One region of the Paraburkholderia sp. BR10936 genome, then DNA from elsewhere that is predicted to be linked to it. Evidence: predicted binding sites of a transcription regulator. Region 1 holds the regulator's gene; the other holds the start of a gene.
What was found. The regulator LexA, encoded in region 1, represses DNA repair genes until DNA is damaged. The targets are predictions, from matches to a motif close to ACTGTATNNNNATACAGT.

Region 1 (4,210 bases):
GTGGATGGGCGCCGGCAACACGCCGCTGCTCGACCGCGTTTCGTGCAGCATTCTCGTGGCGTGTTCGTCGGCGGCTGAGGAAAAGCAGCAGCAAGCCGCCGCGTAGGGGATCAAGCGGGCCGGCTCGCCTGGAACCGGCCTGTTAGCGCTGCCACTGCCGATCTATCTCAGTTCGAGACGTTTCCTTCGCTTAGCTCGACCGCCGAGAGCTTCCACGAGAAGAGCCCGTGACGCTGCAGAATGGCGGCGTAGTGCTCGCCCGTACTGCCGCGGTCCCACGTGAGCGCGAACTCATTGAGGCCGCGATAGCCCGCCGTGGTCACCGGCCGCGCCTCGGGCGCGGGGGTGCCGGATACGGCCGGGGCCGGTGGCGCGGCGGAGGCGGGTGCCGATTGCGGCGGCTCTGCCGATTGCGCGGATGGCGCGCCGGATTCCGCTGGCGGCGGCGCGTGTGGCCGGTCGCCGGGCTTGCCCGTCGGCGGCATGCCATCGAGCAGGGCGGCCACGCCTTCCGGTGTGGCGTAGGCATCCACGAGCGGACTAATCAGTGCCGCGCCAATTACGGCGCCGAGGATCAGCAACGGATTGCTGCTGTGCTGCCCCTCGACGCGCCGGTGCAGCATCTCGCCCACCTGCTGTTTCAGGCTCAGGCGCAGCGCAGGGTAATCGACGTATTCGTTGAGCGCGACGGCGTCACGCGCGTCGGCCGCGGCTTTCATGTGTTTCACCGCGATATAGGGCGACGCATAGGCGTAGCCGATCGCGGCAACGACCATTGCGACGGCGACCGTGATCGCAACGGGCTTTTTCCAGCCTTGGGTCTTGCGCGGGGTAGAGAGAGATTCCGTCATCGGCATAGGGCAAATCGTTTAAACACGGTGTTGACCGCAAACCGGGCTAAACGATCCCGCCCGTAACCTCTTCTCACATTTGTGCAGCGTTGCTGCTTACTTCGCGAGTGCCGCGGGCAGGTCGCTGTGCTGCTCGGCGATGCAGCGGTCGATTGCGCGGCAAACCGCGTCGACCGTGCCGACGAGGATGAGCCGCGACGGACCCTGATAGACGCGCACGGGCGCGCGGCGCATGGGCTGTTCGGTGTTGAGCGTGCTGTTGAGCGACACGCGCGCAAACGCCGGCTGTGCCGAGGGCAGCACGGGCAGGTCGGCTGCGCTGGCCGCCACCATCTCAGGCGAGTCTTCGAAGAGCGAACCGCTCAGTGCGGCAGCCGAATCGCGGACTTCGCGGACCGCGCACGAGGCGATTCCACGGAGATGGCGAAGGCGGCCGAATTGGCGGAAGGGCAGCAGGCGGGCAAGACGTTCCATGACTCTCTCCAGGTATGCGCAGATGGTGCGCAAACAATGTGCAAACCGCGCTCAGACGGATTCCTTAGAATTCGGTGGGGCGGATCAGCCCGACCGCGATGCCTTCGAGCGCGAATTCCGCGCTGCCGGCCTCGACGAAAATATTGTCGTAATCGGGGTTCTCGGCGATCAGCTCGAGCCCGTTCGGACGGCGCTTCAGGCGCTTGACGGTCACGTCGTCGCCGAGGCGCGCCACGATGATCTGGCCGTCTTTCGCTTCGGCCTTTTTCTGCACGGCGAGCAGGTCGCCGTCGAGGATGCCGGCGTCGCGCATGGAAAGGCCGCGCACCTTCAACAGGTAGTCGGGGCGGCTCGAGAAGAGCGCCGGGTCGCACATGTAGTTCTGCGAGATGTGCTCCTGCGCGAGGATCGGGCTACCCGCAGCGACGCGGCCGACGAGCGGCAGCGAGAGTTGCATGATGCTCGGGTGCGGGAGCGTGAACTGGTGCGGCAGGTCGTCGGGCCCCGGCACGAGGCGGATGCCGCGCGAGGCGCCCGCAGCCAGTTCGATCACGCCCTTGCGCGCCAGCGCACGCAGATGCTCCTCCGCGGAGTTGGCGGAGCTGAAGCCGAGTTCCGCCGCGATCTCGGCGCGCGTGGGCGGAAAGCCCGTGCGCTCGATGGCCCGGCGAACCAGATCGAAAACCTGCTGCTGTCGTGCGGTGAGTTTGGTCATGGCGCCACTGTATGTTTGAACAGGTAACTGTATTTTTATACAGTACTCGCCACTTTTCAAGTGTTACTTGAAATTCATCGACTGAACGTTGCCATCAGGCCGTTTTCCCGTGTTTGCGCGGATGAAACCGCGCTCCAACAGCGACTTCCTCTGTCCTTACCACTTTTGCGTATTAAAAAATAAGAAAACATCATTTTTAATAATGTAAGGGGATCGCTAGACTGGCCTCCATCGTTAGCTGCAGTTTCATCAATGAGCGCAAACGAGCACACACGAGAACGGAGAACAGATAGATGGGCACGACACATACGGGGCGCGCGGGCTGGCTGAAAACACTGGCGGCAAAACTGGTCATCGGCGTTGCGCCGCTCGTCGGCGTCACGGCGATGGCGGCTATGGTGCCGCTGGCCGCTCACGCGGATACATCGCTGCTCAACGTCTCCTACGATCCGACGCGCGAGCTGTACCAGGACATCAACGAAGCCTTCATCAAGCAGTGGAAGGCGAAGACGGGCGAAACGCTCACCATCAAACAGTCGCATGGCGGCTCGGGCGCACAGGCGCGCTCGGTGCTCGACGGTCTGCAGGCCGACGTCGCGACGCTCGCGCTGGCATGGGACATCGACGCACTCGCCAACAAGGGCATCGTCGCGAAGGACTGGCAAAAGCGCCTGCCCGACAACGCCTCGCCATACACGTCGACCATCGTGTTCCTCGTGCGCAAGGGCAACCCCAGGCACATCAAGGACTGGGACGATCTGACCAAGCCGGGTGTCTCGATCGTCACGCCGAATCCGAAGACCTCGGGCGGCGCGCGCTGGAACTATCTCGCGGCGTGGGCGTATGCGCTGCACCAGCCGGGCGGCGACGAGCAGAAGGCGAAGGACTTCGTCACGAAGCTCTACAAGAACGCGGGCGTGCTCGACTCGGGCGCGCGGGGAGCCACGACGAGCTTCGTGCAGCGCGGCATCGGCGATGTGCTGATCGCATGGGAAAACGAAGCATTTCTCTCGCTCAAGGAGTTCGGCCCGGACAAGTTCGAGATCGTGGTGCCTTCGGTGAGCATTCTGGCTGAGCCGCCGGTTGCCGTGGTGGACAAGGTCGTCGACAAGAAGGGCACGCGCAAGGAGGCCGAAGCCTACCTGCAGTTCCTCTATAGCGAAGAGGGCCAGGAGATCGCCGCGAAGAACTTCTACCGTCCGCGTTCGGACAAGGTCCCGGCGGCGCTCACGGCGAAGTTTCCGAAGCTTAAGCTCTACACGGTCGACGACACGTTCGGCGGCTGGCCCAACGCGCAGAAGACGCATTTCGCGGATGGCGGCGTGTTCGATTCGATCTATCAGCCGCAGTAAAGCTGTCGAGCAGTCAAGCAGCAGGCGGTCAAGCAGTAAGCGGTCCGCATAACGACGTGACCGCATAACAACGAAGCGCGCCTACGGGCGCGCTTTTCGGCGCGAATCTGCAACGCACGAATCGCGCAACCCATGTCTGGACGATGAGCATGACAACGTTTCGATTGCGCAAGCCCAGTGCGCTGCCTGGCTTCGGTTTGACGCTTGGCATCACGGTGGCCTATCTGAGCCTCGTGGTGCTCATTCCGCTTGCCGCCACCTTTCTCAAGACGGCGACACTCGACTGGAGCCAGTTCGTGCGCGCCGTGTGGTCGCCGCGCGTGATCGCGTCGTACCGGCTCACGTTCACCGCCGCGCTCGGCGGGGCGCTGATCAACGCGGTATTCGGCTTCCTGCTCGCGTGGGTGCTCGTGCGCTATAGGTTTCCGTTCAAACGGGTGATCGATGCGCTCGTCGATCTGCCGTTCGCGCTCCCGACTTCCGTGGCGGGCATTTCGCTCGCCGCCGTGTATGCCGGCAATGGCTGGATCGGCCAGTTCCTGCAGCCGCTCGGTCTGAAGATCGCCTTCACGCCGCTCGGCGTGCTCGTGGCGCTGACCTTCATCGGCTTGCCGTTCGTCGTGCGCACGGTGCAGCCGGTGCTCGAGGACTTCGAGCGCGAACAGGAAGAGGCCGCTGCGTGCCTCGGCGCCTCGCGCTGGCTCACGTTCCGCCGTGTCGTGCTGCCCGCGGTGCTGCCGGCGCTCCTCACGGGTTTCGCGCTCGCGTTCGCGCGTGCGCTGGGCGAGTACGGCTCGGTCATCTTCATCGCCGGCAAC
Region 2 (4,210 bases), on a different contig from region 1:
GGCCGCCGCGTCGCGCAAGAAGGTGTATTGCGTATTGCCGGTCGGGCGGGATGAAGTGGCGCGCTGGGTGCGCGAGACCGCGCTCGACCTCGACTCGCGCAACGTGTTTCTGCTCAAGCTGCGCGCCGATGCCGTGATCGGGCCGCTTGGCCTCGCCGAGGAACTCGCGCGGCTCATCGAAGAAAATCGTGCACGGCTCGCGACATATCGGGAGATCGAGCAGCGCGATTTCGGCGCGGCGTCGCTCACGCGCGGGCAGCAGTTGCAGTACGCGATCCTCAAGGCGGGCATTCATACGCAGGAGATGTGGCTTGCCTGGGCGGAAGAGGTGCGCACGCTGGTGGAACCCGCGCAGGCACAGTGATGTGCCAGGTTGTCCGAAGGAATTCTCGTGTCGCGTTTGCTTGCCGACGGTGTCCGAACGCGCCATGTTTCAGTCATGTGAAAAAGACCCTTGACGCAGAAGCGCGTGCACCCTATAATTCTTTTCTCTGACGGACGCGGGGTGGAGCAGTCTGGCAGCTCGTCGGGCTCATAACCCGAAGGTCGTAGGTTCAAATCCTACCCCCGCAACCAAACGTCTGAAGCAGCAAGGCCTCGTGCCAATCAACGAACCCGCTCCAAGCGGGTTTTTTGTTTTCTGCATCTCGAAGCAGCCACGAGCGTCATAGCGCTAAGCACCTGCCTCGCTTCCAATCGCCCAATCCACCGCAGCCTGCGCGTGCAACGCGGTCGTGTCGAACACCGGCAGGGCAGAATCGTTCTGCCCGATGAGCAGCGTGATTTCCGTGCAGCCGAGAATGACCGCCTGCGCGCCGCGTGCCGCGAGGTCATCGATCACGCGCTGATACACGCGCCGCGACTGCGCATCGACGTTGCCGTGACACAGCTCGTCGTAGATGATCCGATGCACGTCCGCGCGATCGTGTTCGTTCGGCACGATCGCTTCGATGCCGTGCGTCTCGCGCAATCGTCCCACGTAGAAGTCCTGTTCCATCGTGTAGCGCGTGCCGAGCAGGCCCGCGCGCGTGAAGCCGGCGGCGCGCAACGCCTGGCCGGTCGGGTCCGCGATATGCAGGAAGGGGATCGAAATCGTCGCCTCGATTGCCGCGCGCACGCGGTGCATCGTGTTCGTCGCGAGCAGCACGATATCGGCGCCGCCGCGTTCGAGCTGCTGCGCTGCTTCGGCCATCTGCACGCCTAGCGCGTCCCAGTTGCCCGCGCGCTGGAGCGCTTCGACCTGCGCGAAGTCTACGGTCACCATCAGGCTGCGCGCGTTGTGATGGCCGCCCAGACGCGCCTTGGCGTGGCGGTTCAGCAGCCGGTAATACTCGGCCGACGATTCCCAGCTCATCCCCCCAACCACCCCGATTGTCTTCATCGATTCGTTCCTCACGCTCGTGGCCCGTTCAGTCCGCACGAGTATAGGCCCGCGCAGCCAGCAGTCCAGAGACGGTCCGGCCGATCCGAAGCGGTACGGGAGCCGACAAAGGGCGCGGACACTTGTCTTGAAAATAATACTGTGTTTTTGTACAGTATCGGGACCGTGACCTCGCCTTCTTCCGACCTCGCGCCGCCGCCTGCACCCGACCCGGGGCGCACCGCCGCCGCACTTGCCGCCGCCGCTCGCAAGATCATCCATTGCGACTGCGACTGCTTCTATGCGTCGGTCGAAATGCGCGACGACCCCTCGTTGCGCGGCCGTCCGCTCGCGGTGGGCGGCCGGCCCGACCAGCGCGGCGTGATCGCCACCTGCAACTACGAGGCGCGGCGCTTCGGCATTCATTCGGCGATGTCCTCGGCGCTCGCCATGCGCAAGTGCCCCGAGCTCTTGATCCTGCCCACGGCGATGGAGAAGTACCGCACCGCCTCGCGCGCGATCATGGCGATCTACCGGGACTACACGCCCGACGTCGAACCGCTCTCGCTCGACGAAGCCTATCTCGACGTCACGCGCGCCTCGCGCTGCAAAGGCAGCGCCACGCTGATCGCCGAGGAAATACGCGCGCGCGTGCGCGAAACCGTGGGCGTGACGGTATCGGCCGGCGTCGCGCCGAACAAGTTCATCGCCAAGATCGCCTCGGACTGGAACAAGCCCGATGGCCTCTTCGTCGTGCGTCCGCCTGAAGTCGATGCCTTCATCGCTGCGCTGCCGGTGCGCAAGATTCATGGCGTCGGCAAGGTCACGGCAGCGAAGCTCGAAAACCTCGGGCTCACCACCTGCGCGCAACTGCGCACATGGTCGCTGTTCGACCTGCATCGGCATTTCGGCGTGTTCGGCAAGCGGCTCTACGAACTCGCGCGCGGCCTGGACGACCGGCCCGTGCGCGCCGATCAGGAGCGCAAGTCGGTGAGCGTCGAGACGACCTACGTGGACGATCTGCTCACGCTCGAAGCGTGCAGCGAGGAGCTCCAGCGTCTTGCAGTGCAGCTCGACGCGCGCATCGAACGCGCGGGTTGCGCGCACGCCGTGCGCAAGCTCTTCGTGAAGATCCGCTTCGCCGACTTCCAGCGCACGACGGTCGAGTGTGTGGCCAGTTCCACCGATGTGCGCACCCTGCTGCTGATGCTCGAAAAGGGGCTCGCGCGACGCAAGCTGGCGGTGCGGCTGCTCGGCGTGGGCGTGCGGCTCGAAGAGGAGAGCCCGGCGTTGCGCGGGCAGTTCGCGCTTTTCGACGACGACCCAGCGGAAGACGATGGCCCGAACGCGCTCGTGTGACGCCTTCGCGTGGAGGGGGGGCACGCCGCTGGCGGCGCCATTCTGGCGCCGATAGAATCGACGCGAGCCGAAACGAAAGCGCCACGCCACCACGCCAGAACAAGGAGCCGCAGATGGACCTGATCATTCGCCGCGCGGTGCTCGCGCATGCGCATCCCGCCGGGTATCCCACGGTGGATATCGGCATCGAGGCGGGGCGCATTACCGCGTTGGAGCCGCACCTCGCGACCGCGGCGCGCGAGGAGATCGACGCCGCGGGTGCGCTCGTGAGCGCGCCGTTCGTCGATGCGCATTTCCACATGGACGCCACGCTCTCGTACGGCCTGCCGCGCGTGAATGCGTCGGGCACGCTGCTGGAGGGCATCGCGCTGTGGGGCGAGCTCAAGCCGCATCTCACGCAGGAGGCGCTCGTCGAGCGCGCGCTGCAGTACTGCGACTGGGCTGTCGCGCGCGGGCTTCTCGCGATCCGCTCGCACGTCGACGTGTGCGATGCACGGCTACTCGCGGTCGAAGCGCTGCTCGAAGTGAAGCGCCGCGTCGCGTCGTATCTCGATCTCCAACTCGTGGCGTTTCCGCAGGATGGCGTATTGCGCAGCCCCGGTGCATTCGACAATCTCAAGCGCGCGATCGCGATGGGGGTGGACGTGGTGGGCGGCATTCCCCACTTCGAGCGCACGATGGCCGACGGCGCCGAATCGGTGCGCCTGCTCTGCGAGTTCGCCGCCGAAAAGGGCCTGCGCGTGGACATGCATTGCGACGAATCCGACGACCCGCTCTCGCGCCACATCGAAACGCTCGCGGCGCAAACGCACCGGTTGGGCCTGCATGGGCGCGTAGCCGGCTCGCATCTCACGTCGATGCATTCGATGGACAACTACTACGTGAGCAAGCTGATCCCGCTCATGCGCGAGTCGGGTGTCGCGGCGATCGCGAATCCGCTCATCAATATCACGCTGCAAGGGCGCGCCGATACCTATCCGAAGCGCCGCGGCATGACGCGCGTGCCCGAGTTGATGGCGGCAGGCGTGACCGTCGCGTTCGGCCATGACTGCGTGATGGACCCGTGGTACAGCTTCGGCTCGGGCGACATGCTCGAAGTCGCGCACATGGGCCTGCACGTCGCGCAAATGACGGGCACCGAGGCCTCGCGCGCCTCGTTCGACGCGGTGACCGTGAATGCCGCGACGATCCTCGGCCTCGAAGGCTACGGCGTGGCGCCCGGTTGCGCGGCGAATCTCGTGGTGCTCGACGCGCGTGATCCCATCGAGGCGATCCGGCTGCGCGCGGCGCGGCTCGCGGTCGTGAGCCGGGGCAGGGTGGTGAGCCGGCAACCCGCGCAGCGCGCAGCGCTTGCGCTCGAAGGTCGGCCGCCAAGCGTCGACTTCAGGCTGTATCGATAAAACGCGGGGCAATAAAAAACCGCGTATGGGTTCCACACCCATGCGCGGTTTAAGTTCGGATCGCTTACGAGCGAGTCACGCGTTCACTGCT

Region 2: dinB (DNA polymerase IV) is a predicted target of LexA. The motif match lies at 1,520-1,537, and genes of this name have one in related genera.

The regions. Positions count from the first base shown of each region.
Region 1 is NZ_JBFRCM010000010.1:149,217-153,426, forward strand. Features, by position in the region: gene AB4Y36_RS21580 (universal stress protein) at 1-106, shown strand, start outside; gene AB4Y36_RS21585 (DUF2939 domain-containing protein) at 168-851, opposite strand; gene AB4Y36_RS21590 (hypothetical protein) at 948-1,325, opposite strand; gene lexA (transcriptional repressor LexA) at 1,390-2,040, opposite strand; gene AB4Y36_RS21600 (sulfate ABC transporter substrate-binding protein) at 2,334-3,392, shown strand; gene cysT (sulfate ABC transporter permease subunit CysT) at 3,542-4,210, shown strand, end outside.
Region 2 is NZ_JBFRCM010000004.1:199,877-204,086, forward strand. Features, by position in the region: gene AB4Y36_RS10515 (PadR family transcriptional regulator) at 1-364, shown strand, start outside; tRNA gene AB4Y36_RS10520 (tRNA-Met) at 500-576, shown strand; gene AB4Y36_RS10525 (aspartate/glutamate racemase family protein) at 674-1,381, opposite strand; gene dinB (DNA polymerase IV) at 1,547-2,719, shown strand; gene AB4Y36_RS10535 (amidohydrolase family protein) at 2,833-4,119, shown strand; gene AB4Y36_RS10540 (M3 family metallopeptidase) at 4,203-4,210, opposite strand, start outside.